Linked DNA regions of Catellatospora sp. TT07R-123. The protein of the gene in region 2 binds, or shares a complex with, the protein of the main gene of each other region. Links are inferred from orthologs where the notes say so. Each region holds a gene or a part of one and is shown on either strand. Other genes may lie near its edges.

The links.
Region 1: Cs7R123_RS11520 (region 2) and rny share a complex: the UniProt entries of both Bacillus subtilis proteins name them as parts of the possible RNA degradosome complex. The link is inferred for Catellatospora sp. TT07R-123 from one-to-one orthologs.

Annotation. Positions count from the first base shown.
Region 1 is NZ_BNEM01000002.1:3,399,054-3,413,300, reverse strand. The notes cover bases 6,625-9,564. They hold rny (ribonuclease Y), read left to right. Parts: upstream 6,625-7,136; coding sequence 7,137-8,993; downstream 8,994-9,564. Other genes in these bases: Cs7R123_RS34925 (amino acid ABC transporter permease), read right to left, coding at 9,044-9,564. Also shown: Cs7R123_RS34965 (aminotransferase class I/II-fold pyridoxal phosphate-dependent enzyme), read left to right, coding at 1-492; Cs7R123_RS34960 (zf-TFIIB domain-containing protein), read right to left, coding at 504-935; Cs7R123_RS34955 (phytanoyl-CoA dioxygenase family protein), read right to left, coding at 1,023-1,910; Cs7R123_RS34950 (MFS transporter), read left to right, coding at 2,269-3,594; Cs7R123_RS34945 (DUF3046 domain-containing protein), read left to right, coding at 3,733-3,933; recombinase RecA, read left to right, coding at 4,128-5,180; Cs7R123_RS34935 (regulatory protein RecX), read left to right, coding at 5,207-5,869; more of Cs7R123_RS34925, read right to left, coding at 9,565-9,934; Cs7R123_RS34920 (amino acid ABC transporter permease), read right to left, coding at 9,963-10,637; Cs7R123_RS34915 (glutamate ABC transporter substrate-binding protein), read right to left, coding at 10,711-11,565; Cs7R123_RS34910 (amino acid ABC transporter ATP-binding protein), read right to left, coding at 11,676-12,419; tRNA (N6-isopentenyl adenosine(37)-C2)-methylthiotransferase MiaB, read left to right, coding at 12,566-14,131. UniProt on the Bacillus subtilis protein: Endoribonuclease that initiates mRNA decay. Initiates the decay of all SAM-dependent riboswitches, such as yitJ riboswitch. Involved in processing of the gapA operon mRNA, it cleaves between cggR and gapA.
Region 2 is NZ_BNEM01000001.1:2,710,524-2,724,703, forward strand. The notes cover bases 5,299-8,171. They hold Cs7R123_RS11520 (6-phosphofructokinase), read right to left. Parts: upstream 7,312-8,171; coding sequence 6,286-7,311; downstream 5,299-6,285. Other genes in these bases: proC (pyrroline-5-carboxylate reductase), read right to left, coding at 5,334-6,140; Cs7R123_RS11525 (polyadenylate-specific 3'-exoribonuclease AS), read right to left, coding at 7,574-8,077; Cs7R123_RS11530 (DUF1028 domain-containing protein), read left to right, coding at 8,125-8,171. Also shown: Cs7R123_RS11480 (low specificity L-threonine aldolase), read right to left, coding at 1-324; Cs7R123_RS11485 (hypothetical protein), read left to right, coding at 423-1,031; Cs7R123_RS11490 (hypothetical protein), read left to right, coding at 1,147-1,758; Cs7R123_RS11495 (IS982 family transposase), read right to left, coding at 1,770-2,663; Cs7R123_RS11500 (class II 3-deoxy-7-phosphoheptulonate synthase), read right to left, coding at 2,740-4,167; Cs7R123_RS11505 (hypothetical protein), read left to right, coding at 4,312-4,797; Cs7R123_RS11510 (hypothetical protein), read right to left, coding at 4,807-5,175; more of Cs7R123_RS11530, read left to right, coding at 8,172-8,952; Cs7R123_RS11535 (phosphotransferase enzyme family protein), read right to left, coding at 9,585-10,469; Cs7R123_RS11540 (Crp/Fnr family transcriptional regulator), read left to right, coding at 10,707-11,351; Cs7R123_RS11545 (cellulose binding domain-containing protein), read left to right, coding at 11,677-13,326; Cs7R123_RS11550 (hypothetical protein), read right to left, coding at 13,377-13,661; Cs7R123_RS11555 (AAA family ATPase), read left to right, coding at 13,882-14,180. UniProt on the Bacillus subtilis protein: Catalyzes the phosphorylation of D-fructose 6-phosphate to fructose 1,6-bisphosphate by ATP, the first committing step of glycolysis.

The DNA.
Region 1 (14,247 bases), on a different replicon or contig from region 2:
ACCTGGGCGTTCCTGCGCAGCGCGGCCAAGCCCTACGGCCCCGACCTGCGCTGCGCGGTGCTGGCCGGGGACGCCGAGACGGTGTCGCGGGTCGAGGGCCGGCTGCGGCTGGGCGCGGGCTGGGTCTCCACCGTGTTGCAGCGCGCGCTGCTGCGGCTGTGGCGCGACGAGCGGGTCGCCGCCGGGATCGAGGCCGCCGGCCGGGCGTACGACCAGCGCCGGGCCGCCCTGCTCACCGCCCTGGCCGAGCGCGGTGTCGCCGCGAGCGGGCGCACCGGGATCAACGTGTGGGTGCCGGTGCCCGACGAGACCGGGGCCGTCGCGTCGCTGCGCGACGCCGGATACGCCGTCACCCCCGGCCACGTCTACCGCACCGCGACCGGCCCCGGCATCCGGCTGACCATCGCCACGCTGGCCCCGGACGAGGCGGGGCCGCTGGCCGCCGCGGTCGCCGCCGCGCTGGCCGGCGGCCCCGCGCCGATCAGCCGCTGATCAGCCGCTGATCAGTCGAACAGCTCCTCCAGGAAGCTCTCGTGCTTCTTGTGCTTCTTGTGGTGCCCGTGGCCGTACTTCGGGTACTCGTCGGAGTCGTAGTCGCGCCAGCCGTGCTGGGTGTGCTGCGGCTGGGCGTACCCGTGCTGGGGCTGGCCGTAGCCGTGCTGGGGCGGGTAGCCGGGCTGCGCGGCGGGCGGCGCGTACTGGCCGGGGTGCACGGGCTGGCCCGGGTGGGTGGGCTGGCCGGGCCCGGCGGTGTGCGGCGGCTGGGCGTGCTGCTGGGCGCGCGCCCCGTGCCAGGCGTTCTCGGCGTCGACCAGGCGCTCCAGCTCACCGCGGTCCAGGAAGATGCCGCGGCATTCGGTGCACTGGTCGAGGGTCACGCCGTTGCGCTCGTACTGTCGCATCGGGGCATGGCATTTGGGGCACGTCATGTCCATGCGCCCGAGCCTAGCCGCGCGTGCCAACCGGCCCCGTGACGGCGAGAGGCCGCCCCCGGGCGGGGACGGCCTCTCGTGCGCGTGCTGTCAGCGACGCAGCCAGGGGAAGGACGAGTCGAGCTGACCCTGCTCCTTCAGCTCGGTGTAGAGCGGAACCTCGTCGGGGAAGTAGCCCCACGCGTGGTCGCCGCCGTCCACCGGGTCGTCGATGCGGCCCTCGAGCGCGCCGACGAGCTGGCGCTGCACCGGGCTGAGCCGGGCGACGTCCTCCGCGGCCGGCTTCTGGTCGCGGGTGGCGATCCAGCGGAAGGTGTACCCGAAGAAGACCGCCTTGCGGGTGATCTCCGAGTAGTTGTTGGAGCGCGCGTGCCAGATGCGGCGGTCGAAGAAGACCACGTCGCCGGGGTGGACGCAGACCTCGATGGCGCCGGCGGGGTCGGGCCACTCGATGTCGCGGCTCGGCGGGCCGTCGATGCGGTTCATCTTGTGGCTGCCCGGGACGACCTTGAAGTTGCCGCGGCCCGGCTCGGACACGTCCGACAGCCAGAACGCCAGCTTCACCGACAGGCGCGGGCGCGGGTCGGTCTCCAGCTCGCCGTTCTGGCGGCCGCCGTCCTGGTGCCACTCGAAGCGGTACGGCTTGGTGGTGGGGATCGGCGGGTGCACGTCCAGGTGCGAGTGGTAGACGTGCACGTTCCAGCCGATCATCGACCACACCAGCGGGAACACCGCCGGGTGGTCGACCAGGCCGTTGAGCTCGGGGCAGCTGGCGACCGCGCTCAGCTTGTGCAGCGACGCGTCCGCGCCCAGCTTGCCGACAGCCTCGTGCTCGGCGTACACCCGGTCGACGGCCGCGGCGTAGTGCGCGACCTCCTCCGGCGAGAGCACGTTGCGGATGATCAGATAGCCGTCGCGCTCGAACTGCTCACGCTGTTCGGCAGTCATCGCGCGCGGCGTGACGGGGGTGATGGTCACGGGTTGTCCTTCCCCGATCGGCTGGGTGGCGCGCGGCGTCGCCCAGGTGCTTTACGGGGCAGCGGCACTGCCCTTGCGCACTGGACGTGCTGGTCGGGAGCGTCGTTGCCTCAGCGGTCAAGATCTGGCCGGACGTCCGATGGGGGCCCGGCCGGTTCAGTTGTGCGCGCCGCCGGGATCACGGCCCGTGTCGCGTGCACGTGCCGCGGAGGGACCCAGGTGGCATGCGTTTTCCTGCTGCGGGCAAGACGATACCCGAATCGTCTTCGGCTAGCCCGGGGCCGGTGCCGACCGGCACCATGGGGCAAGGTAGAGACAACGGCACCGCCCCTTACCCCGACCCCCCCCGGGAGCCCCCGTGAGCGCCACCCTGGCCGACCATGCGCGCGTGCAGTCCCGCACCGTCCGCGTGCTGATGAGTGCGGAGATCATCAGTGGTCTCGGCACGGCGATGGGCATCTCCATCGGCGCGCTGCTCGCGCAGGACATCACCGGCACCGCGGCCCTGTCCGGCCTGGCGCAGAGCGCGGCGGTCGTCGGCGGCGCGCTGTGGGCGATCCCCGCCACCAGCCTGATGAGCCGGTACGGCCGCCGCCCCGGCATCGCCGCGTGCTACCTCGTCGGCACCCTCGGCGCGGCGGGCGTGCTCGGCTCGGTGCTGCTGCGCTCCGGGCCGCTGCTGTTCGTCGGGTTCTTCCTGTTCGGGGCGGGCAGCGCGGCCAAGCTCCAGTCCCGGTACGCCGCCGCCGACCTGGCCGAGCCGCACCGGCGCGGGCGGCAGCTGTCGCTGGTGGTCTGGGCGACCACGCTCGGCTCGCTGGCCGGGCCGAACCTCGCCGCACCGCTCGGGCGGCTGCTGGAGCCGTACGGCATTCCGCTGATGGCGGGCCCGTTCGCCTTCTGCGCCCTGTCCTTCGTGCTGGCCGCCGCCCTGCTCACGCTCCTGCTGCGCCCCGACCCGCTGCTGCTGTCCACCTCGATCGCCCGCGCCGCCGCCGCCGCGGACGCGGTCCCGGGGCAGGCGCCGGCCCCGGCGGAGCGGCCGCGGTTCGGGGACGTGATGCGCGCGGTGCTCGCCTCGCCCGCCGCGCGGCTGGGCATGGCCTCGATGGCGCTCGGACACCTGGTCATGGTGGGCGTGATGTCCATGACACCCGTGCACATCGGCGCGACCCACTCCGGCCCGGACACGCTGCGCCTGGTCGGGCTGGTGCTCAGCGCCCACATCGCCGGCATGTACGCGCTGGCGCCGGTGGTCGGCTGGCTCACCGACCGGGTCGGCCGGCTGCGGGTCATCCTCGGCGGCGTCGCGCTCCTGCTGGCGGCCTGCGCCACGGCCGCCGCGGCGGGCGACCGCACCGACCTGATCACCGTGGCGCTGGTGCTGCTCGGGCTCGGCTGGTCCGGGACCATGGTCGGCGGGTCGACCCTGTTCGCCGAGTCGGTGCCGGTCGCGGTGAAGGCCCGCGCCCAGGGCGTGTCCGACCTGGTCATGGGCCTGGCGGCGGCCGGGTCCGGCGCGGTGTCGGGGGTGGTCGTGGAGCTGTCCGGGTACCGCGTGCTGGCGCTGCTGGCGGCGCTGGCCACGCTCCCGCTGATCGCCCTGGCCCTGCGCCCCTCCACCCTCGCCGCGCTGACCCCCGCCGCCCCCGCCCCCGCCCCCGCCGCCTCCGCCGCCCGCTGAGCGGCGGTGCGTGCAGTTTCGGGGAAAGTGCAGGAATCATGGCCGGAGTTCGTGCAGTTTCCCCGAAACTGCACGAACTCCTCCTGATCATGCAGGTGGGGACGGGCGGAGATCGGCGGCGAGTGGCAGACTGGCCCGATGCGACGGACGGACTTCTGGGAGCGCCTGGGCGAGGTGTTCGGCCCGGTGTACGCCACCAGCGTGGCCAAGGATCAGGTGTTCGCCACCCTGGGCGGGCGGACCATCGACAGGGCTATGGCCGAGGGTGAGGAAGTGCACGTCATCTGGCGCGCGGTGGTCGAGCAGTACTCCGATCGGGTGCCTGCCCGGCTTCGCTGACCCGGGTGTGGGCACGCCTACGGCGTGGCAGGATGGCGCTCGTACACGTGTTCGGCTAATGTCCTCACCCGTGCGCTTGTCCACAGGCGCGGCGTGCCCGTATTCGCTTTGTCGGACCCAGCGCCTAGCGTGACCGCGTGACGAAAAAGGCTGCGAAGTCGACTGACAGTGCACTGACAGAGGTGGCGACGAAGATGGCGACGACGAATCCCGACAAGACCAAGGCGTTGGACCTGGCGCTGGCGCAGATCGACAAGCAGTTCGGCAAGGGCTCCGTGATGCGCCTGGGTGAGCGTCCCCAGGTGCAGATGATGGTCATCCCGACCGGCTCCATCGCCCTCGACGTGGCGCTGGGCATCGGCGGCCTGCCGCGTGGCCGCATCGTCGAGATCTACGGCCCGGAGTCCAGCGGTAAGACCTCGCTGGCCCTGCACGCGATCGCCAACGTGCAGCGCAACGGCGGCATCGCCGCGATCGTCGACGCCGAGCACGCGCTCGACCCGGAGTACGCCAAGGCGCTCGGCGTCGACACCGACGCGCTGCTGGTCTCGCAGCCCGACACCGGTGAGCAGGCGCTGGAGATCGCCGACATGCTGGTGCGCTCGGGCGCGCTGGACCTGATCGTGATCGACTCGGTGGCCGCGCTGGTGCCGCGCGCCGAGATCGAGGGTGAGATGGGCGACAGCCACGTCGGTCTGCAGGCGCGCCTCATGAGCCAGGCGCTGCGCAAGATGACCGGTGGCCTGAGCAACTCCAACACCACCGCGATCTTCATCAACCAGCTGCGCGAGAAGATCGGCGTCATGTTCGGCAGCCCGGAGACCACCACCGGTGGTAAGGCGCTGAAGTTCTACGCCTCGGTCCGCCTGGACATCCGCCGCATCGAGAGCCTGAAGGACGGCACCGAGGTCGTGGGTAACCGCACCCGCGTCAAGGTCGTCAAGAACAAGGTCGCCTCGCCGTTCAAACAGGCCGAGTTCGACATCATGTACGGCAAGGGCATCTCGCGCGAGGGTTCGCTGATCGACGTCGGCGTCGAGCAGAACATCATCCGCAAGGCGGGCGCCTGGTACACGTACGAGGGCGACCAGCTGGGCCAGGGCAAGGAGAAGGCGCGCGAGTTCCTCAAGGAGAACCCGGACGTCGCCGCCGAGATCGAGAAGAAGATCCTGGAGAAGCTCGGCGTCGGCGTGTCCAGCGCCTCGGACGCCGCGGGCGGCCCGGCGCTGCCCCCGGTGGACTTCTGATCCGCCTGACCGGCTGAGACGCCACGATGGCAGGACGTCGGCGCGGCGCTCGCACCGGCCGGGGCTGGGATGCGAAGCCACCCGCCCCGCCCCGGACGCCGCGCACCGGGGAGTCCGCGACCGGGGAACAGGACCCGGACGACCCGTCGGCGGCAGCCCGGCCGCAGCCGGCGCCGCGTGATCCATACGAGCTGGCGCGGGAGATCTGCCTGCGCCAGCTCGCCGTCCGCCCCCGCACCCGGGCCGAGCTGGCCACGGCGCTGCGCACCCGGGGCGTCGACGACGAGGTCGCCGCAGCGGTGCTCGACCGCTACGACGAAGTCGGCATGATCGACGACGCGGCGTTCGCCCGAGCCTGGGTGAGCAGCCGCCACCACGGTCGCGGCCTGGCCGCGCGAGCGCTGGGGCAGGAGTTGCGCCGCCGCGGCGTCGACCAGGAAGTGGTCACCGAGGCCCTGTCGGAGCTCGACGACGAGACCCAGGCCCGCACCGCGTACGAGCTGGCCGAGCGCAAGCTGCGTACGGTGCACGGCGAGCCCGACGTGGTGTTCCGGCGGGTCGTGGGCATGCTCGCCCGCAAGGGGTACCCCGGCGGCATCGCCGTCCGGGCGGTCAAGGAGGCTCTCGCGGCCCGCAGCGCCGCCGACGCCGAACTCGCCGAACAGATCGACCCCGACATCTTCGACTGACCCCGCCCGCACCCGCCGCATCCGCGTCCCGCCACCGCAGCCCGGCATCCGCAGCCCGGCATCCGCGTCCCGCCACCGCGTCCCGCCACCGCAGCCCGGCATCCGCAGCCCGGCCCGGCAACCGCCGCCTTCCGCAGCCGCAGCCTCCCGCAACCGCAGCAGTCGGTTGCGTGGCGGTCCGCTTAGCGCGGCTCATGATCGGCGTTTGCGGTCGGAAGCAGCGCTAACGCCTTAGCTACTGACCACAGACGCTGATCATGGGGCTGGGAGGCAGCCGCAGTCCGGCCCGTCGACCGCCGCCGCTTCCCGCAGCCGCAGCAGTCGGTTGCGTGGCGGTCCGCTTAGCGCGGCTCATGATCGGCGTCTGCGGTCGGAAGCAGCGCTAACGCCTTAGCTTCCGACCGCAACCGGCGATCATGAGGCCGGCCCGGCCACCGCAGGCCGGCCCGGCCACCGCAGGCCGGCCCGGCCACCACAGGCCGGCCCGGCCACCACAGGCCGGCCCGGCAGCCGCAGGCCGGCCCGGCGACCTCCGCCTTCCGCAGCCGCAGCCTCCCGCAACCGCAGCAGTCGGCTGCGTGGCGATCCGCTCAACGCGGCTCATGATCGGCGTTTGCGGTCAGAAACAGCGCTAACGCCTTAGTTTCTGACCGGAGACGCCGATCATGCGCTGTGGGTGGCGATCGTGAGGGTCTTGGGGTGGGTGACAACGTTTTCCGGGAATCGGGGCGTTAGTTGGGGTGGGCTGGGTGGGGGAGGTCGGGGGGCGGGAGCGCGGACACGCGCGACACGCCGGGATAAAGAACTGTTACGGACAGCTCACATCGCTTGGCAACCGGACACAATGGGCGTTGCGTGCGACTTGGTGTCCGATCATGAGTTCTTGACCGGACCACCTCCGGCAACCTAGCCTCGCATGAAGAGGTATCACCGACCAGCTCGTGTTAAACCACACAACATAGAACGCGTAACAGTACGACAACAGTTTTGCCTGGTGAACACACTCGGCTGCGGGACACCCCAACGCGGCCGACCACATGAAGTCGCTGCTCCGCCGCGCATTGTCGCAGGCAGGCGGCGCGATGGGACGAGCCTACCCGCTGAACACAGCGGAATGTAGTCTCGTCACAACGCGCTGTACGCAGCGATCACCGTGCGGTGCCGTCACCCCCCACCCCTGGTCGGGTGCCTCCAAACCGGCACCACCGTGCCGGACGGTACCGAGCATCAGGAGGCGGGCCATGACCGAGCACGACGGGAACGCGCCATGAGCGCCGTCGAGGCAGCACTGCTCGCGGCGATCGTCGTGCTCGCCCTGCTGGTCGCCGCGACGCTGGTGCTCGGTGCCCGCCTGATGCGCCGGCTGACCGGGCCGACCGCCCCGACCGGCCTGCCGCTGAGCGTGGTCGTGGACGACCCGGAGGCGGTGGCCGAGCGCGAGCGGCAGCGCCAGACCCTGGTCGAGCTCCAGAACTCCGTCTCCGACGCGCAGGTCGCGCTGGAGGGCGAGCGCCGTTCGGTCGCGTCGGCCCGCGCCGAGGCCACCGCCGTACGGGCCGAGAACGCCGCGGCCAAGGCCGAGGTCGCGACGGCCCGCGCCGAGGCGCAGCGGGTGCTCGACGGCGCCCACGCCGAGGCCGACACCGTGCTGCAGCGCGCGCACCGCCAGGCCGAGGAGGACGCCGAGCAGGTCCGCAGCACCGCCCGCCGGACCGGTGAGCGCGAGATCGCGATGCTGACCTCGACCGCCAAGGATCAGTCGGCCGAGGCCGAGCGCCGGTTGCAGCGCCTCGACGAGCGTGAGCGGATGCACGCGGCCGAGGCCGAGCGGCTGGCCGAGCGGGAGCGGCAGAACGTGGAGGAGGCCGACCGGCTGGCCGAGCGCGACCGCCGCATCGCCGCCGCCGAGACCGAGCTGGCCAAGTGGGACCTGGCGTTGCAGTCCAAGGAGCAGGAGCTGGCGCAGGGGCAGGAGCAGCGCCGCCGCGAGCTGGAGCGGGTCGCCGGGCTGACCGCCGACGCGGCCAAGGTCGAGCTGGTCGAGACGATCGAGAACCAGGCCAAGCGGGAGGCCGCGCTGCTGGTGCGCGACATCGAGGCCGACGCCCGCGCCACCGGTGAGCAGCGCGCCCGGCACATCGTGGTCGACGCGATCCAGCGGGTGGCCAGCGAGCAGACCGCCGAGAGCGTGGTCAGCGTGCTGCACCTGCCCAGCGACGAGATGAAGGGCCGCATCATCGGCCGCGAGGGCCGCAACATCCGCGCCTTCGAGACCGTCACCGGCGTCAACCTGATCATCGACGACACCCCGGAGGCGGTGCTGCTGTCCTGCTTCGACCCGGTGCGGCGCGAGGTCGGGCGGCTCACGCTGGAGAAGCTGGTGCTCGACGGGCGCATCCACCCGCACCGCATCGAAGAGGTCTACGACGTGGCCCGCTTCGAGGTGGAGCGCATGTGCCAGCGCGCGGCGGAGGACGCGCTGGTCGAGGTCGGGATCACCGACATCCACCCGGAGCTGGTCACGCTGCTGGGGCGGCTGCGCTACCGGACGTCGTACGGGCAGAACGTGCTCAAGCATCTGGTCGAGACCGCGCACATCGCCGGGATCATGGCCGCCGAGCTGAAGCTGGACCCCGAACTGATCAAGCGGTCGGCGTTCCTGCACGACATCGGCAAGGCGCTCACCCACGAGGTGGAGGGCTCGCACGCGTTGATCGGCGCGGACGTGGCCCGCCGGTTCGGGGAGAGCGAGGAGGTCGTGCACGCGATCGAGGCGCACCACAACGAGGTGCCGCCGCAGACGATCGAGGCCGTGCTGACCCAGGCGTCGGACGCCTGCTCGGGCGGCCGCCCGGGAGCGCGGCGCGAGTCGCTGGAGGCGTACGTCAAGCGGCTGGAGCGGATCGAGGAGATCGCCGGGGCCAAGTCGGGCGTCGACAAGGTCTTCGCGATGCAGGCCGGCCGCGAGATCCGGGTGATGGTGCGCCCGGAGGAGGTCGACGAGATCGGTGCCGCCGTGCTGGCGCGGGACGTGGCCAAGCAGATCGAGGAGGAGCTGACCTACCCGGGTCAGATCCGGATCACGGTCGTCCGCGAGTCGCGTACCACCGAGATCGCCCGCTAGGTCCGAGCTCTCAGGCGCCGCCCGGCCAGGTCGGGCGGCGCCGTCGTGGGTCAGGCGCCGCCCGTGGCGGCCGGGCCGGCGGTGCCGGGGCGGACGGCGGCCGTGGCCACGCCGCGGCGGTTCGCCCGGCGCTCCAGCAGGTGCGCGATCAGCGTGAGCGTGCCGTTGATCAGGATGTAGATGGCGGCCAGCACGAGGAACACCGGCACCGGGTTGTTGTAGTTGGCGTAGATCTTGCTGCCTTCCAGCATCAGCTCCGAGTACGCCACGATGTAGCCCAGCGCGGTGTCCTTGAGCACGACCACGAGCTGGCTGACGATCACGGGCAGCATGCTGCGGGCGGCCTGCGGGATCAGGATCAGCCGCATCACCTGGCTCTTGACCAGCCCGAGGCTGTACGCGGCCTCGGACTGCCCGCCGGGCACGGCGCGGATGCCCGCGCGGAACGCCTCGGCCAGCACCGAGCCGTTGTAGAGCGTGAGCCCGATGACGACGGCCCAGAAGGCGGGCACGGCGGTGCCGAAGACGTAGTAACCGCCGTACACCAAAAAGAAGATCATGAGCAGCAGCGGGACGGCCCGGAAGAACTCGACCACCATGCCCGCCGGCACCCGCACCCAGGCGTGCTCGGAAAGCCGGGCCACGCTGAAGAGCAGGCCGAACGCCAGCGCCAGCACCATCGCCGTGGCGGCGGCGCTGAGCGTGCCGACCAGGCCGGGCACGATGTAGTCGGCCCACACGTTGACCGGCGGGCCGCCGGGGGTGGGCATCTCCTGGAAGAACGGCTGCCACTTCTTCCAGTCCCACTGGCCCTTGGCGTCGAGGGCCCGGTAGATCCAGTAGGCGCCGGCCAGGAGCAGGGCGGCGACGACGACGCTGAGCACCCGGTTGCGCAGCCGGGCGCGCGGGCCGGGGTGGTCGTAGAGGACGCTCGCGTTCATCGGATCTCCAGGTCTTCGGCGCGGCGGGTCACCGGCGCACCACCAGGCGGTTGGCCAGGGCACTGAAGCCGTACCCGACGGGGACCAGCAGGACCACGAAGGCGAGCGCGAAGACCGCGAAGATCTCCACGGCGGCGTCGCCGTTGTCGTTGATCAGCTGTTTCATCTGCGACGACGCCTCGGCGACGCCGATGACCCCGGCGATGGTGGCGTTCTTGGTCAGCGCGATGAGGATGCTGCCCAGCGGCGCCACCACCGAGCGCACCGCCTGCGGCAGGATGATCAGCCGCAGGTTCTGCGCGAAGGTGAGCCCGAGCGCGCGGGCCGCCTCGGCCTGCCCGATCGGCACGGTGTTGATGCCCGACCGGATCGCCTCACACACGAACGCCGCCGTGTACGCCGAGAGCCCGACCACCGCCAGCCAGTAGTTGTTGATGTCGATGTCGTCGGAGAACTTCACTCCCATCGCGCTGTACAGCCCGAAGAAGCAGAACGTGATGATCAGCGTCAGCGGGGTGTTGCGGAACAGGTGCACCCATCCCGCGCCCAGCGCGCGCAGCACCGGCACGGGGGAGACCCGGCAGGCGGCCAGCAGCAGTCCCAGCAGCAGCGACAGCAGGGCCGACGCCGCGGTCAGCTTCAGGATCATCGCGAAGCCGTCCAGGAAGGCCTGCCGGTTCAGCGGATCGGAGAAGACGTCCATCAGTTCCCTCGAATTGCCCGGTCTTCGGGTCCGGTGAGGCGGGCAGCCGGACTTCCCGCCTCACCGGGGATGGTCACGCGGGGCAGTTGGTCAGCTTGCTGGTGTCCAGCGTCGGCGCGGGCGTGCCGCTCTTGCCGAGCGTGGCGTTCCACGCGGCCGCGTACGAGCCGTCGGCCACGGCGGCCTTCAGGATCTCATTGATCTTGGTGCAGCCCGCCTTGTCCTCCAGCTTCACGCCGATGCCGTACGGCTCCGACGAGAACGGCTTGCCGAGCACCTTGAGCTTGCCCGCGAAGGCGTCCTGCGCGGCGTAGCCGGCCAGGATGATGTCGTCGGTGGTCACCGCGTCGACGGTGCCGTCGGACAGCGCCTGCACGCACTTGGAGTAGTTGTCGAACAGCTGGAGCTGCGCCTTCGGGTACTTCTCCGCGATGCGCTTGGCCGGGGTCGACCCGGTCACGGAGCAGACCTTCTTGCCGTCGAGCTGGTCCGGCCCGGTGATGGTCGAGTCGGCCTTCACCAGCAGGTCCTGGCCGGCGGTGTAGTACGGCCCGGCGAAGTTGACCTTCTTCTTGCGGTCGTCGTTGATGGTGTACGTCGCCACGACGACGTCGACCGTGCCCTGCTGCAGGAACGGCTCGCGGTTGGCGGACACGGTGGTGACGTACTGGTTCTTGGCCGGGTCGCCGCCGAGGCCCTTGGCGATGATCTTCGCGATCTCGATGTCGAAGCCCTCGTAGTTCGTGCCGACCTGAAGGCCGAGGCCCGGCTGGTCGGCCTTCACGCCGAACTTCAGCTGGCCGGCGGCCGCCTTCGACGTCAGCGGCGTGCCGCCGGCCGGAGTGGCCGGTTCGTCCTTGCCGCAGGCGGCGGTGCCGAATGCGAGCACCGCGACTGCGGCGATCGCCGCCATACGCGTGAAACGCATTGAATCGTCCCTCCTCGTCCAACGCCCCTCGCCACGGTGAGCGACGCCGGGCGTTTCCTGCCGTCGCCGGTCCGGCGACGGAGTCTGTCCAGACCCGTAGAGCGCCGCGGTCAGTGCTGGAGCACCTTCGACAGGAAATCCCGGGCCCGTTCGCTGCGGGGATTGGCGAAGAACTCCGCGGGCGGCGCCTGCTCGACGAGCTGGCCGTCGGCCATGAACGCCACCCGGTGGGCGGCGTGGCGGGCGAAGCCCATCTCGTGGGTGACGACGATCATCGTCATGCCGTCGCGAGCCAGCGCGGTCATCACGTCGAGCACCTCGCCGACCATCTCCGGGTCCAGTGCGCTGGTGGGCTCGTCGAACAGCATCGCCTTGGGCTGCATGGCCAGGGCGCGCGCGATCGCGGCGCGCTGCTGCTGGCCGCCGGACAGCTGCACCGGCAGCTTGCCCGCCTGGTCGGCGATGCCGACCCGGTCGAGCAGTTGCAGCGCGCGGTCGCGGGCGGCGGTGCGCGACTCGCTGCGGACCTTCACCGGCCCCAGCATCACGTTGTCGAGCACGCTCATGTGCGCGAACAGGTTGAACGACTGGAACACCATGCCGACCTCGCTGCGCAGGCGCGCCAGTGCGCGGCCCTCGGCGGGCAGGTCGCGGCCGTCGAAGCGGATGCTGCCGGAGTTGATCGTCTCCAGCCGGTTGATGGTGCGGCACAGGGTGGACTTGCCCGAACCCGAGGGGCCGATCACCACGACGACCTCGCCCCGCTCGACCGTGAGGCTCACGTCGCGCAGCACGTGCAGTTCTCCGAACCACTTGTTCACGGAGTCCAGCACGATCAGCGGTTCGTCGGACATGCCACCGTCCTTTCGGTGTCGGTACATCGTCTGACTAGTGAGACTAGAGGGACGGAAGTGAAAGTGGAGGCCCACTCGGGTCACATCCGGGTAACTTCCCTCGATTCCACCGTCGCATGCCTGACCGGATACCCTTTTCCGTTGAGATGACTACGCTGCCTGACACCCAGACCGCCGCCGCCGGCACCGCCGCAGCCGGCGAGGCCCAGCCGGTCCGCACCTACGAGGTGCGCACCTACGGCTGCCAGATGAACGTGCACGACTCCGAGCGCATCTCGGGGCTGCTCGACGGCGCCGGCTACGTGCGGCTCGACCCGGCGGCCGAGCCCGGCCGGGTGCCGGACGTGGTCGTCTTCAACACCTGCGCCGTGCGCGAGAACGCCGACAACCGCCTCTACGGCAACCTCGGCCACCTGCGCCCGGTCAAGGACAAGAACCCCGGCATGCAGATCGCCGTCGGCGGCTGCCTGGCGCAGAAGGACCAGGGCGAGATCGTCAAGAAGGCGCCCTGGGTCGACGTGGTGTTCGGCACCCACAACATCGGCTCGCTGCCGGTGCTGCTGGAGCGGGCCCGCCACAACGAGTCCGCCCAGGTGGAGCTGCTGGAGTCGCTGGAGGTCTTCCCCTCCACGCTGCCGACCCGGCGCGAGTCGACGTACTCGGGCTGGGTGTCGATCTCCGTCGGGTGCAACAACACCTGCACCTTCTGCATCGTGCCCAGCCTGCGCGGCAAGGAGAAGGACCGCCGTCCCGGCGAGATCCTGGCCGAGGTCGAGGCGCTGGTCGCGGCGGGCGTGCTGGAGGTGACCCTGCTCGGCCAGAACGTCAACACGTACGGGGTCGAGTTCGGGGACCGGCTCGCCTTCGGCAAGCTGCTGCGCGCCTGCGGGACGCTCCAGGACAGAGGGCTGGAGCGGGTCCGCTTCACCAGCCCGCACCCCGCCGCGTTCACCGACGACGTGATCGAGGCGATGGCGCAGACCCCGAACGTGTGCCACCAGCTGCACATGCCGCTCCAGTCGGGGTCCGACGCCGTCCTGCGGGCGATGAAGCGGTCCTACCGGTCCGACCGGTACCTGTCGATCATCGAGAACGTGCGCGCGGCCATGCCGGACGCGGCGATCACCACCGACATCATCGTGGGCTTCCCCGGCGAGACCGACGCCGACTTCGAGGAGACGCTGCGGGTGGTGCGCGAGTCGCGCTTCTCGTCGGCGTTCACGTTCCAGTACTCCAAGCGCCCCGGCACGCCCGCGGCGACGATGGAGGGCCAGGTGCCCAAGCAGGTGGTGCAGGAGCGCTACGAGCGCCTCGTCGCCACGCTGGAGGAGATCACCTGGTCGGAGAACAAGAGGCAGGTCGGGCGCGAGCTGGAGGTCCTTGTCGCCGTCGGCGAGGGCCGCAAGGACGAGGCCACCGGGCGTATGTCCGGACGCGCGCGCGACGGCCGCCTGGTGCACTTCGCGGTCACGCCCGAGCAGGCCGCCGCCGTGCGGCCAGGCGACGTGGTGCACACCGAGGTCAGCTACGCGGCGCCGCACCACCTCAACGCGGACGGCCCGCTGGTGTCGCACCGCCGGACCCGGGCCGGCGATGCGTACGAGGCGGGCCGCGCGGTCCGTACCCCCGGCGTGCTGCTCGGCCTGCCCACCATCGGCAAGCCCCCCACCCAGCCGACCCCGTCCTCCGACACCGCCTGCTCCACCTGCTGACCCGCTCCGAGAGGGGACACGCGGCGGTGAGCTGCGGGGATGTTCGGTAAACGGGCATAGCGCGCCTTACCGGGTATTGTGGCGAAATCACGTAATCTGGCGTGGTTTCTCCTCAA
Region 2 (14,180 bases):
GAACGGCCAGGTGCGGCTGGAGATGCCGCCGATGGCGGCGGCTGCGGCGAACTCGTACGTCACCACGTGGGCGTTGGCGTCGCACAGCAGCTCCTGCGCGGGCGGCACGACCAGCTGGAGCGCGATCTGGTTGGCCATCGACCCCGACGGGGCGAACAGGGCCGCCTCGTGCCCGAACATGGCGGCGACGCGCTGCTCCAGCGCGACCACGGTCGGGTCCTCGCTGTACACGTCGTCGCCGACCTCCGCGTTCGCCATCGCCGCGCGCATGGCGGCGGTCGGCTTGGTCACGGTGTCACTGCGGAGGTCAACCAGCTGCGTCATCCCTCGTTCCTACCGCATCGCCCCGGCCGCACGCTGGCCACCCCTGCTTCTCGCCGGGAGGACGGCATGCCTGGCGGACGATCGCTACGCTGCCGGGCATGACCGAGCCGACCGCCCAGGTGGCGGCCCTCGCCCCCACCGCGCGAACCGGCTCCCGGCGCCGCATCGTGCTGGCGCTGTCCCTGGCCGCCCTCCTGCTGTCGGCGTTGACCGCGTGGCAGCTGACCGCCCGTAATTACACTCTGGCTGCGGGCGAGGCCGGCAGCGCTCCGCCGAGCGCGGTCGAACAGGTCCTCGGCGTCAGGAGCGAATACGTCATCCCGCTGGACGGCGGGTCGCACCAGTTCCGGATCCCGATCACGAATCCCGGACCGGCCCCGGTGACGTTGACGGAGGTGGGCTCGCGCTTCGAAGTCGCGCCGCCGATGTTCCCGGTCGAGCGGATGGACGTCGTCCGGTGGCACGACGGCTGCTGCGCCCCAGCCGACAAGGTCGCCTTCGGGCCGACGGTCATCCACCCGGACGAGACCGTGTTCGTCTACATCACCGTCCGGACCGCAGCCGTCTCCTCGGTCGGCGGCTGCCAGCGGCGGTGGTTCGCCAGCATCCTGGTGAAGTTCACGGTGCTGGGACTCCAGCGCGAGCAGACGCTTTCGCTGAAGCGCACCATCAGTTACCAGACGCCCGGAGCCGACTGCCGCTTCTGACGGCCTGCGAAGATCCAGGATCGTGGACGCCCGGTGTCGCCAGAGCAGCACCTGGCGTCCACGGGACCAGATCATGGGACAGCGGCCGGGGCAGTCCGCCACTACGCTGCCCGCCATGACCGAGACGATCACCCCTGCCACGGCTGCCGCGGCTCCCGCCGCCCGACCCGGCGGCCGCCGCCGCGCCGCCCTGGCCTGGGCGCTGCTCGCCGTCGCGGTGCTGGCTCTGGGCGGCTGGCAGGCCGCCGCGCGCACCTACGCGCTGGAGCCGGGGTATTTCGGCCTGCGGGCGCCCGAAGCCGTGGAGCATGTCGCGGGCGGCATACATGAGTACCGCTATCCGCTGGTCCACGGGACGTCGCATCGGATCTCGGTCTCCATGCGCAACCCCGGCCCGCTGCCAGTGCGGGTGACCGGGTTCGGCGGTGACCCGCATGAGTGGCCGCAGTCGATGTTCCCCATAACCTCGATCGAGGTGAACCGCGACGCCGTCGGCGACCTGGCCTCGGGGCAGCCGTTCGCGCCGTTCACGCTCGCCCCGCAGCAGGCGGTGCTCGTACACCTCACCGTGCGGGTGGAGGACGTCGATGTGGTCGACGGGTGCTCGCGGACGTGGTGGGGAACCCTGCCGGTGCGCTACACGGTGCTCGGGGTCGACCGCGAGCAGCAGCTCGCGCTCGACCCCGTCATCGCCTTCCAGACACCCGGAGAGGACTGCCTGGACTAGATGACTGATTCCTAATGGTCGTACGCGGTCAGTGATCGTTTCTCGGGTGCGTCGGTCAGCCAGTTGTGCCAGATCACGGCTGCGAGGGCGGCCAGGCGTTGTGCGATGCGGGCGTGCACCCCTGCGGGTGTGCGCCCGCCGTGCTGTTCGAGGCTGAGCTGACCTTTCAGGGTGTCGAAGATCGATTCGATGCGTTGACGGACCGGGGCCAGGTTGCCGTGGCGTCGGGCTTCGTCGCGGCGGTCGGGGCGTATGAACACGATTTTCAGGTCGCGTGTCTGTTGCTCGAACGCGCGGCCGGCGAAGCCCTTGTCACCGATGAGCACGACTCCGGCGGGTAGGAGGCCGTGGTCGCGGGCGTGTTCGAGCAGTTCGGCGGCGACTTCTCGTTCGCCCAGGCTCGGGGTGGCCAGGCACCAGGTGACCGGTGTGCCGTCCAAGGCGGTGACGAGGTAGAGCTTCAGGCCCCAGATCCAGCGGGAGTGCGATCTGCAGTAGCCGTACCCGGCCCATCCGGCCAGGGCCGAGCCGATCGCGGTCTGGCGGGACATCCCGCACGGGATCACGGTGGCGTCGATGAGGCGGATGCCGTCGTGGCCGGCCGGGGTCTGGGCGGCCAGGCGTGTGATGACGGTGGTGATCAGCGGCGCGGCCGCGGTGACGCGTTTGTGGTAGCCGGCCTGTTTGGGCAGGTACGGGAACATGCGGCCGAGCCTGCCGTAGCAGAACCGCAGCCAGTGGTGCTGCGACGGGAACCCGAGCAGGACCTGCGCCACGGCCAGGCAGACCAGCTCGGCGTCGGTCAGCTTCTTCGGGCGTCCGGGACGGCGCCGGGACGCGGTGATGACATGGTCATCGACGAACACGTACAGTGCCGTCAGAAGGGTATCGAGGTCTGTCTTCACACACTGACATCGATACCCTTCCCCATACCCGCGTCAAGACCACGGACCAAACCAACCCTGATTAGGAATCAATCATCTAGCCGCGCAGCATCTCCGCGACCAGGAACGCCAGCTCCAGCGACTGCTGGGTGTTCAGGCGCGGGTCGCAGGCAGTCTCGTACCGGCCGGGCAGGTCGGCGTCGACCAGGGCCTGCGCGCCGCCCAGGCACTCGGTGACGTCCTCGCCGGTCAGCTCGACGTGGATGCCGCCCGGGTGGGTCCCGGCCATCTTGTGCACCTCGAAGTAGCCCAGCACCTCGTCCACGATCCGGTCGAAGTGGCGGGTCTTGTACCCGTTCGAGGACTCGTGGGTGTTGCCGTGCATCGGGTCGCACTGCCAGACGACCTTGGCGCCGCTGTCGCGCACGGTCTCGACCAGGTTCGGCAGCCTGTCGCGCACCTGGTGGTTGCCCATGCGGCTGATCAGGGTGAGCCGGCCGGGCTCGTTGTGCGGGTTGAGCATCTCGCACAGCCGCCGCACGTAGTCGGGCGTGGTCGACGGGCCGAGCTTCACGCCGATCGGGTTGGCGATGCGGGAGATGAAGTCCAGGTGGGCGCCGTCGAGTTCGCGGGTGCGCTCGCCGACCCACAGGAAGTGCCCGGACAGGCCGTATGCCTTCTCGTCGGCGATGCGGGTCAGCGCCCGGTCGTACTCCAGCGCCAGGGCCTCGTGCGAGGCGTACAGCGTGACCGTGCGCAGCGCTTCCTCATTGGTCATGCCGCAGGCGCGGATGAACGCCAGCGCCCGGTCGATCTCGCGGGCGATGGCCTCGTAGCGCTCGCCGAAGGCCGAGGTGCGCACGAAGTCGCGGTTCCAGTCGTGCACGGCGTGCAGGTCGCCCAGGCCGCCGCCGAGGTATGCCCGGAGCATGTTCATCGCGGCGGCCGCGTTGGCGTACGCCCGGATCATGCGCTGCGGGTCGGCCACGCGCGCCTCGGCGGTCGGCTCCAGCGAGTTGATCATATCGCCGCGGTACGCGGGCAGCCCCAGGGAGTCCAGCGGCTGCGAGCGCGGCTTGGTGTACTGCCCGGCGACGCGGGCCACCTTGACCACCGGCATGCTCGCGCCGTACGTCAGCACGACCGCCATCTGCAGCAGGGTGCGCGCGTTGGCCAGCAGGTGGCTCTCGGTGTTGTCGGCGAACGTCTCGGCGCAGTCGCCGCCCTGCAGCAGGAACGCCTTGCCCTCGCAGACCAGGGCCAGCCGGTCGCGCAGCTGGTCCACCTCGTACGGCGCGACGACCGAGGGCACCGTGTCCAGCACCCGGCACACCTTCTCGACCTCGGCGTAGTCCTCCCACGGCGGCATCTGCGCGCGCGGCAGCGTCCGCCAGTGGTCGAGCCCGAGGTCCTCGGCGGACTTGTCGGTGGCCGGACGGGCGATGCTGACGCCCGTCTCGCCGTACTGGCGGACGCCGGCCAGTTCCAGGCCGGGGTGCCGGAGGTCATGCCATTCGTGGCGCATGCGCTCAGAGTACGGCCGGGGCACCCGGCGGCCGCCGCCGACATGGCCCCATCCCACAAGGTGGCTGGGCGCGGCACGTCACCAGTCCTGCTACGCCCCGAGAACAGCACCGGCTGTCCCGCAACCTGGGATCGTTGATCAGGTATGACCGTACTGCCGCGCGTGGCCGACTACCGCCCGCACCGCACCGTGCCCGACATCGACCTGGAGGGGCACGTGGTGCCCGGCCTGACCGGCGAGTTCTTCCGCCGCCCCGACGGCGACCGCGTCGCGACCGTCGGCCTCTACCGGTACCGGGGTGCGGAGCTGTTCATGGCGTGGGGCTTCGTCGGCGAGGCGCACTGCCGGTGGACCGCCTACCGCGGCGAGGACGGCTGGACCGCACCGCACGAGGGCTGCCCCCGGGTCCGCCGCGAGGCAGGCACCCTGCTGGTGGACACCGGCCGCGCCCGGATCGCGCTGCCCGTGCAGGCCGCCTCGCCCGAGGCTGCCTGGCCTGAGCACGCCGACGCCCGGCCCGGACCGGCCGGGTCGGACGTCGGTGCTGTGGCGCTGACGGCCGTACACGATGGATCGCATCCGGCCGTCAGCGGTTCGCTGTGCGCCACCGGCGCGGGCCTGCCTGGCTGACCGGCGGGCTCAGTTGGCCACTTCGGCCGTGGCCACGGCGCGGGCCTCGCGGCGGACGTACACGATGGAGGTGGCGGTGATGCCGAGGCTGGTGACCAGGGCCACCGTGTGCAGCACCGGATCGGGGATGGGCGCGAAGGCCAGCACCCCGGCCGGGATCTGCACCAGGCCGATCAGGACGAGCAGCATCGGCGTGCGGCGGCCCCGGGACCAGGTGAAGGCCGTCCACACCGGTGCCGTCACGACGGCGAGGGTCAGCACGTCGAGCAGCGCGTGCAGGTAGGGGTTGTGGACCCGGTCGTGCGCGTACGCGTACGCCGGGGCCGAGATCATGACTGCGGCGAGAGTGGTCCCGAGGATGGTCAGGGCGCGTCGCATGGCCGCCTCCTAGCAGCTCGGCGGGGTGGGGCTGGATGAATCCCCAGGTCCGAGCCTAAGTCGGGGGTGGACGGAGCCGGAACCCCCACAGGCGTGAATGATGCGCGTGACCTGCGGCCGCGCGATGAATCTCGCACACCCGCGGGGGTATGACCGCCTCAGGCGGCCTGTTCGGCGATCTCCCGCGCCCGGTCCCGGGCGGCCTCCAGCGCGGCCAGCAGCGCGGCTCGTACCGCGTGGTTCTCCAGCTCGCGGATGGCCGAGATGGTGGTGCCCGCGGGCGAGGTGACCGCCTCGCGCAGCTTCACCGGGTGCTCGCCGGAGTCGCGCAGCATGATCGCCGAGCCGATCGCGGTCTGCACGATCAGGTCGTGCGCCACCTGGCGCGGCAGGCCGAGCAGGATGCCCGCGTCGGTCATCGCCTCGACCAGGTAGTAGAAGTACGCCGGGCCCGAGCCGGACAGCGCGGTGACCGCGTCCTGCTGGCTCTCCGGCACCCGGATGGTCCGCCCCAGCGGCGTGAACAGCTCCTCCACGACGGCCATGTGCTCGGCGGTGGCGTGCGGCCCCGCCGAGATCGCCGTCATCGCCTCGTCCACCAGCGCGGGCGTGTTCGTCATCACCCGTACGATCGGCACCGCGTCGTTGAGCCACTTGGTGAAGAACGCCGTCGGCAGGCCGGCGCACAGCGACACCACCAGCTTGCCCGCCGGGATCAGCGGCCCGAGTTCCGCCATCAGCGCCCCGGCGTCCTGCGGCTTCACCGCGATGGCCACCACATCGGCCGCCTCGACGGCCGCCGCGTTGTCCAGCACCCGAATCCCGTACCGCTCCCGCAACTGCTCAGCCCGCTCCACCCGCCGCGCCGTAGCCACCAGCCGATCCACCGGCCACCCAGCCTTCACCAGCCCGGACAGCAGCACCTCACCGATCTTCCCCGCCCCGACAACCGCAACCGTCCGCACCGCCACGCCTCCCGCACTCCCGCCTCGACTAGTTGATCATGAAGTTATGGGGGTCGACACACCGTCGAACACGACCATAAGTTCATGATCAACGGGAAGAGGGGCCCGCGGCCCGCACCGGTGGTGCGGGCCGCGGGTGGCGGCATCAGCCGAAGAAGGCCTCGGCCTCGTTGTAGCGGTGGACCGGGACGGTCTTCAGCTCGCGGGTGGCCTCGATGAGGGGCACCCGGACGATCTCGGTGCCGCGCAACGCGACCATCTTGCCGAAGTCGCCCTCGTGCACGGCGTCGATCGCGTGCAGGCCGAAGCGGGTGGCCAGCACCCGGTCGAAGGCGGTCGGCGTGCCACCGCGCTGGACGTGGCCCAGCACGACCGCGCGCGCCTCCTTGCCGGTGCGCTTCTCCAGCTGGTCGGCCAGCCAGTTGCCGATGCCGCCGAGGCGGACGTGGCCGAACGCGTCGAGCTCGCCGTTGAGAGTGATCAGGTCGCCGTCGGTGGGCATGGCGCCCTCCGAGATGACGATGATCGGCGAGTAGTTGGTCTTGAAGCGGGTCTCGACGTGCTCGACGACCTTCTCCAGGTCGAACTTCTGCTCCGGCAGCAGGATGACGTTGGCGCCGCCGGCCAGGCCGGCGTGCAGCGCGATCCAGCCCGCGTGGCGGCCCATGACCTCGACGACCACGGTGCGGTGGTGCGACTCGGCGGTGGTGTGCAGCCGGTCGATGGCCTCCATCGCGATGTTGACCGCGGTGTCGAAGCCGAAGGTGAAGTCGGTGGCGCCCAGGTCGTTGTCAATCGTCTTCGGCACGCCGACGACGTTCACGCCCAGGTCGGTCAGCTTGGTGGCCACGCCGAGGGTGTCCTCGCCGCCGATGGCGACCAGGGCGTCCACACCCAGGTTGGCGAGGTTGTCCTTGATCCGCTCGACGCCGCCCTCGATCTTGAACGGGTTGGTCCGGGACGAGCCCAGGATCGTGCCGCCACGGGGCAGGATGCCGCGCACCTCCGGGATGCCCAGCGGGCGGGTCATGCCCTCCAGCGGGCCCTTCCAGCCGTCGCGGAACCCGACGAACTCGTGCCCGTAGGTGCCCACGCCCTTGCGGACCACGGCGCGGATGACCGCGTTGAGACCGGGGCAGTCGCCGCCGCCGGTGAGTACGCCGATACGCATTGTTCTCGTCCTCCCGAATACGGGTAGTCACATTGCCTAGCCCCGGGATGACGAGTGAACACGGCTACGCTGCCGGCCGGGGCGGGCCGCAAATGGGCACTGTACTGCGACCACCCGGATAGGGCCAGCACGCCCCGCCCACGTCCGAATGTCAGGCGGATGTCGGGGCGGCGAATTCCGTACCAGGAGGGCGCAACAGCCTCGCAATGACGAGGTTACTCGCCGTTGACAGGGCGTGGTGGCGCGGCTCACCGTGCCGCGGTCACCGCTTGCGGGCCGTCATCGCCTGCCAGCGGGCCAGGTTGTGCCGCGCGTCGACCAGCGCGTCGTGACGCGCCGTGGCCGCCTCGGGCAGGCCCGGCCGGCCGGTCTCGTCCCACAGCTGCCGCAGCTCCTTGGTGAAGCGCGGGATCACCCGGGGCAGGGCCACCATCGGGCCCCACAGCTGCGCCAGGCAGACGTGGTCGTACGCGCCGTACCAGGCCCACAGCTCCAGGGTCTCGTTCGGGCGGCCCTTGACCGGCTCGCTGAGGAACTCCAGCAGGTCGGTGCGGATGCGCTCGCGCGAGCGCCACGCCTTGTCCGCCGGGGACGGCAGCAGGTTGAGCACGTTGTCGCGCACCCACGGGATCGCCTTGGCCGGGTCGAACTCGGTCGAGACCGCGTAGAACTCCCGGCCGTACTCGTCGACCACGCCGATCGAGACCAGGTCGATCGTGGTCCCGTCCTCGATGAACTCGCAGTCGTAGAAGTAGCGATACGCCATGTGAACCGGTCTTCCCTCCGCGCCGACGCCGCGCCTACCCTGACGCGATGACGTTCTCGATCGTCGCGCGTTCGGCTGACGGCACCGCACACGGGGTCGCCGTGGCGAGCAAATTCCTGGCCGTCGGGGCGGCCGTGCCCGCCGCCGAGGCGGCCGTCGGGGCACTGGCGACGCAGTCCTACGCCAACCTCGCCTACCGCCCGCAGGGCCTGGCCCTGCTGCGCACGGGCACGGCGGCGGCCGACGTCGTGGCCGGGCTCACCGCCGCCGATCCGGGCCGGGCGCAACGCCAGCTCGGCGTCGTGGGTACGGGCGGTGACGGCGCGGGCTGGACCGGCCCCGGCTGCCACGGCTGGGCCGGCGGCGCCTACGGCGACGGCTTCGCGATCCAGGGCAACATCCTGACCGGACCCGAGGTCGTCGAGGCGATGCGGCTGGCGTGGCTGGCCGGCGACCCGGCCGCTCCCCTGGCCCGGCGGCTGCTCGCGGCGCTGCGCGCCGGGGACGCGGCAGGCGGCGACAAGCGCGGGCGGCAGAGTGCGGCCCTGCTGGTGGTCAGCCCCGGCCAGGGGTACGGCGGCACCGGCGACACCGTCGTCGACCTGCGCGTGGACGACCACCCCGCCCCGTGCGCCGAACTGGCCCGCCTACTCGGCATCCACTCCCTCCTGTTCGACCGCCCCGACCCGGCCACCCTGCTCGACCTCGACGGCGACCTGGCCACCGAGATCCGCACCCTGCTCACGGTCCGCGGCCACACCCACTCCGATCTCGACACCGCCCTGGCCTCCTGGGCCGGCGTGGAGAACCTCGAAGAACGCCTGGTCCCCGGCCGCATCGACCCCCTGGTCCTCACCCACCTCCGCACAACCTGACCCCACCCCACCCCACCCCGGGCTGCGCCTGCGCCATCGCCCGCGCCCGCGCCATCGCCCGCGCCTGCGCCTTCGCGCTCTGCGGCTGCGCTCTGCGGCTGCGGCGGCAGCGGCAGCGGCGGCAGCGGCGGCAGCGGCAGCGGCAGCGGCGAAGATCGTCGTCTGCGGTCGAAAGCTCGCATGACAGCACCGTTTCTGACCGCAGACGGTGATCTTCACCGTCAGCGTGGCCAAGATCGCGCTCTGCGGTCAGGGACGGCCTGCCGCCACCGCGCCGCCCGAGTCAACCCCGACGTCCAGCTGCCGACCCAACAGCCCACGCTCCGACCGCGGACGCCGATCTTCAAGCGAGATCGTGGTTTCCGGTCACGAAGTGGGCCGCGAGCGAAGTTCTCGACCGCGAACAGCGATCTTCAGCGCCACAGCCGCAGCTACGGCCAGCGCGCGGCCCGTGAGCTAAGTTCCCGACCACGAACAGCGATCTTCAGCGCAACAGCCACAGCTACAGCCGCAGTTGCGGCCAGCCCACGGGACGCGAGCGAAGTCCTCGACCGCGAGCAGTGATCTTCAGCGCCACAGCCGCAGCCATGGCCGCAGTTGCGGTCGGCTGCGGCGGCGCGGGGGACGCAAGATCAGCCGAGCAGGGCGTCGCGTGCGTCGTGCAGGCCCCGGCGGTTGTCGGACTGGTCGGCCACGCCGGTGAGGTCGCCGGTGGCGATGCGGGCGGCGAACCAGTCGGCCTGCACCGCCCAGCGGAAGCGCAGCAGCACGTCCAGGCTGGCCTCGATCTCGGCGCGGGGCACCACCCCGGTCGCGGCGTACGCCGACAGCAGCTCCCGGGCCCGGTCCGAGCCTCCCGCGTACATGACCGCCGAGGCGACGTCGTACATGAGCGGCCCGGCCCCCGCCGAGCCCCAGTCGATGACACCGATGCGGCCGGTGCCGGGGTCGAGCAGGAACGCCCCGTGGCACGGGTCCCCGTGCAGCGCCCCGTACGTGAGCCGGTCGGTGACCTGGAGTTTCGTCAGCGTGTTGACGGCGGCGGCGACCGCGGGACGCACCCAGTCCTCGACGTCCAGGTGCGGCGCGTCGGGGCGTACCCAGTGCCAGGCCGGCAGGCCCGGGTGGCGGAACTCGCGCAGCACCCGGTGCACGGCGCCGAGCCGGTCGCCCCACCACTGCTGGTCGAGGGGATCGTCGGCCTCCAGTTCCCGGCCGGGCACGTGGTGCAGCAGCGCCAGCACGTGGTCGCCGACGGGCACGGTCAGCGCGCCGTCGGCGGTACGCAGCGGGGCGCCCGCGTCGACGCCGTGGCGCGACAGGTGCTCGGCGGCGGACAGACCAGCTTCGAATTGCGCTTTCTGCGCAGGTCGGACGGCCTTTGCGACGTAGTGGAGGCCACCGGCACTGACCGATACGGTGGTCGACGTCATCCCACCGGACAGAGGAGTGAAGCCGTCCGGCTGAAGATGCCATGCCGTCCGAAGTGTCGTGCGGAACGTATCGTCAGCCAGCACGGGCGGATTATCACATGGCCAGCCCAGCCGCCATATCCATCGGCGGTGTCCGCGATCCGGCAGATCCGCCGGTGGTCGGTCCACGGAGTGGACTCAACGGCTCACTCAAGCGATGATCTGTCCAGGGTTACGCCGACCGCTCACGACCGTGGACTGGTCGGTCGGGGTGGGAGACGGAAGGGGTAGGCGGTGGAGATTCGCATTCCGGATGCCGCGGATGCGCTGACCGGAGTCGAGATGTTCGCTGGCCTGGAGCCGGAGGTGCGCCAGCGGGTGATCGCCGCCGCGGTGCCGCGCACCTTCCGCAAGGGCCAGCTGCTGTTCGTGGAGAACGACCCCGGCGAGACCCTGATCGTGCTCAAGCGCGGTTCGGTAGCGGTGTTCCGCACCTCCCCGACCGGCGAGCGCGCCGTGCTGTCGGTGCTGCGCCCGCCGGACACGCTGGGCGAGGTGTCGCTTCTGGACGGATCGGCCCGCTCGGCCTCGGCCGAGGCGCTGGAGGACTGCACGGCGCTGGCGCTGTCGCGCGGGGCGTTCATGGAACTGGTGCACTCGAACCCGCGCATCCTCGACGCGGTCATGCGCTCGCTGGGCGCGCTGATCCGGCGGCTGACCGAGCAGAACGCCGACCACGTCTTCCTGGACCTGCCGGGCCGGGTGGCCAAGACGCTGGTGCGGCTGGCGGGCGAGAGCCAGGCTCCGATGATCACGATCGAGCTGAACCAGAGCCAGCTGGCCGAGATGGCGGGCGGTTCGCGGCAGAGCGTGAATCAGGCCATCGGCTCGTTCGCCAGCCGGGGCTGGCTGCGTACGGAGGGGCGCCGCATCGTGGTGATGGACGTCCCCGCCCTGCGCCGCCGCGCCGGCATGCAGGACCGCTAGCCCTCACGCGGCCGCCCGCCGGGGGGCGAGCGGCCGCGCACCGGCTTCAAGATCGCGCAGTTGCCGGGCAGTCGGGCGTATCAGTGCACCTGATACGCCCGACTGCCCGGCAACTTTGCTTCACGACTGGCCGCGCCGGGGCGGCGCTGGCCCGGCGGGGCGGGCGGAGCGGGGCAGGCGGAGCGGGGCAGGGTGGAACTGAACCGCTTTACCAAGGGTGGGGACCGGTCTAGCATGGGAGCGCTTCCATCGACAGCGGTTCCCACTGCCCCGCGGTTGCCCGACCGCGTACGGGGACCGCCGCGCCGTTCCCCGAGGAGTCCGCATGTCCCGAAACCTCCGACGGTCGCTGCTCGCCGCGCTCTCGGCGATGCTCGCGGCCGTCACCCTGGCACTGCCGTTCGTGGGTGCCCCGGCCGCGCAGGCCGCCGACCCGCGCGACAGCTTCATCACCCGCTGCGGCATCCGCTTCTGCCTCGACAACCGGCCGTACTACTTCGCCGGCACCAACACCTACGACGTGTTCACCTTCGGCTACGACTGGCTGCCCGGCGAGCAGTACGTCGACAAGGCCAAGATCGACGCGCACATGCTGCGGCTGCAGAACGACAAGGTGCAGGTGCTGCGCCTGTGGATGTTCAGCCACGAGGACTGGATGGGCTTCGAGGCGGCCAAGGGCGTCTACACCGAGGAGGCGTTCGTCCTCTTCGACTACGTCATCAAGTCCGCGCGCGAGCACAACCTCCGGCTCGTCCCGGTGTTCGAGAACTTCTGGGAGGCGTACGGCGGCATCGACAAGCGCCTGGCCTGGGAGGGCCTGCCCACCGGATACGCCAACCGCTGGCGCTTCTTCAACAAGACCGCCTGCCCCGGCTGCTTCACGCAGTACAAGAACTACGTGAACAAGGCGCTCACCCGGGTCAACTCGATCACCGGCGTCGCCTGGAAGAACGACCCGACGATCCTGGCCTGGGAGCTCATGAACGAGCCCCGCTACCCCGACGCCACCCCCAACGAGAACACCACCGGCACCACGCTGCGGGCCTGGGTCGACGAGATGGGCGCGTACGTCAAGAGCCTCGACCCCAAGCACCTGCTCGGCACCGGCCAGGAGGGCCAGCAGACGGCGTACGGCTACGGCGGCGACTCCGGCGGCCCGTTCGTCTACATCCAGCAGTCGCCCTACATCGACTTCACCTCGGCGCACATGTACCCGACCGAGGGCTGGGCGGGGCTGAACTTCGCCTCGGCGCGCACCCTGCTCAAGAAGTGGATCAGCGACTCGCACAGCCTGGTCGGCAAGCCGTTCTTCCTCGGCGAGTGGAACGCCCACGACGACAAGACGACCTGGTGGACCGAGATCTACGCCGAGATGGAGGCCAGCGGCGGCGACGGGGACGCGTTCTGGTGGTACCCGGCGAACACCAGCTGCGGCGGGTTCGACTCCGGGGAGGGGTGCGCGGAGCACGCGGTGTTCCGTACCCACTCGCAGAACATGATCAATAAGACCGGCGTGGTCGACCTGACCCTGAGCCCGAGCCCGTCCCGCTCGGCCAGCCCGTCGCCCAGCACCTCCCCCTCGCGCTCGGCCAGCCCGTCGCCCAGTGCCAGCCCGTCGGCCAGCGCCTCGCCGAGCCCGTCGGCCAGCCCGCAGACCGGGGCGGCCTGCAAGGTCACCTGGCGCATCGACAGCTCGTGGCCCAGCGGCTTCAACGCCTCGCTGGTCATCGCGAACACCGGCACCACCACGTTCACCAACTGGGTGCTGACGCTGACGCTCGCCGGTGGGCAGACCGTGGTCAACGGCTGGAACGGCACGTTCACCGTCAGCGGCTCGAATGTGACGATCACCGCACCGGCCTGGGCGCCCAACCTCGCCCCGGGCCAGGCCTGGACCGCCAGCTTCACCGGTGCCGGCCCGACCACCGCGCCGAGCAACGTCAAGCTCAACGGCGTGCCCTGCGCCACCGCGTGAGCTGAGCGCAGCAAGAAGGCGGGCCGAACCGGCCCGCCTTCTTCACGAAATCAGGGCTTCTCCGGGTCCTCCGGGTCGTCCGGCGTCGGCGAGCCGGGACCCACCCAGCCGTTGGCCTCCGCGTCCGGGGTCGGCGCACCGGGGCCCACCCACTTGTCCGGCGTCGGGGAACCAGGGCCGACCCACTTGTCGGGCTCGGACACCTTGTCGACGTTCTCCACCACTCCCAGCTCCTCAAGCTCGGCGAGGGTGACCGCGTCGATGTCGACAAGCTCGCCAACGCCGTGCGCGACCCCGAAGGGGTCGGTCCAGGCGACCGCCAGTCGCACCAACATCGTTTGCTCGGCCTCCCCCGCGATCGGCATAATTCGATCGGACAGCGATCCACAAGACCACGACCAGCGTCACGGTCTTGCGTGCACGAAACTGTAGCCGCGCGGCGGTGTTGCCGTATGCCCCTTGTCGAGTTAGCTACACCAGGACGACAACATTCCCGGAGGTCAGGCCATACTGGACCTCCGGCGAACTGGCGGAGACGTGAACACCCCAACTTGCGTGCACTGTTCCCGAGTGGCAGGCCCGGACGACAGGTTCTGCGGCGGCTGCGGGGCGAGCCTCACTCCACCGTGCGTCCACTGCGGACGCGCGGTGGCCTTCGGTGACGCTTTCTGCACCGGTTGCGGCAGCCCGCTCACCGCGCCCGTCGCCGCCGTCGTGCACGAGGACCGGCGCCAGGTCAGCGTGCTGTTCCTGGACATGGTGGGCTTCACCACCTTCTCCGAGCAGGCCGACCCCGAGCAGGTCCGCACCCTCCAGCAGGAATACTTCGCCACCGTGCGCCAGGTGGTGCGCCA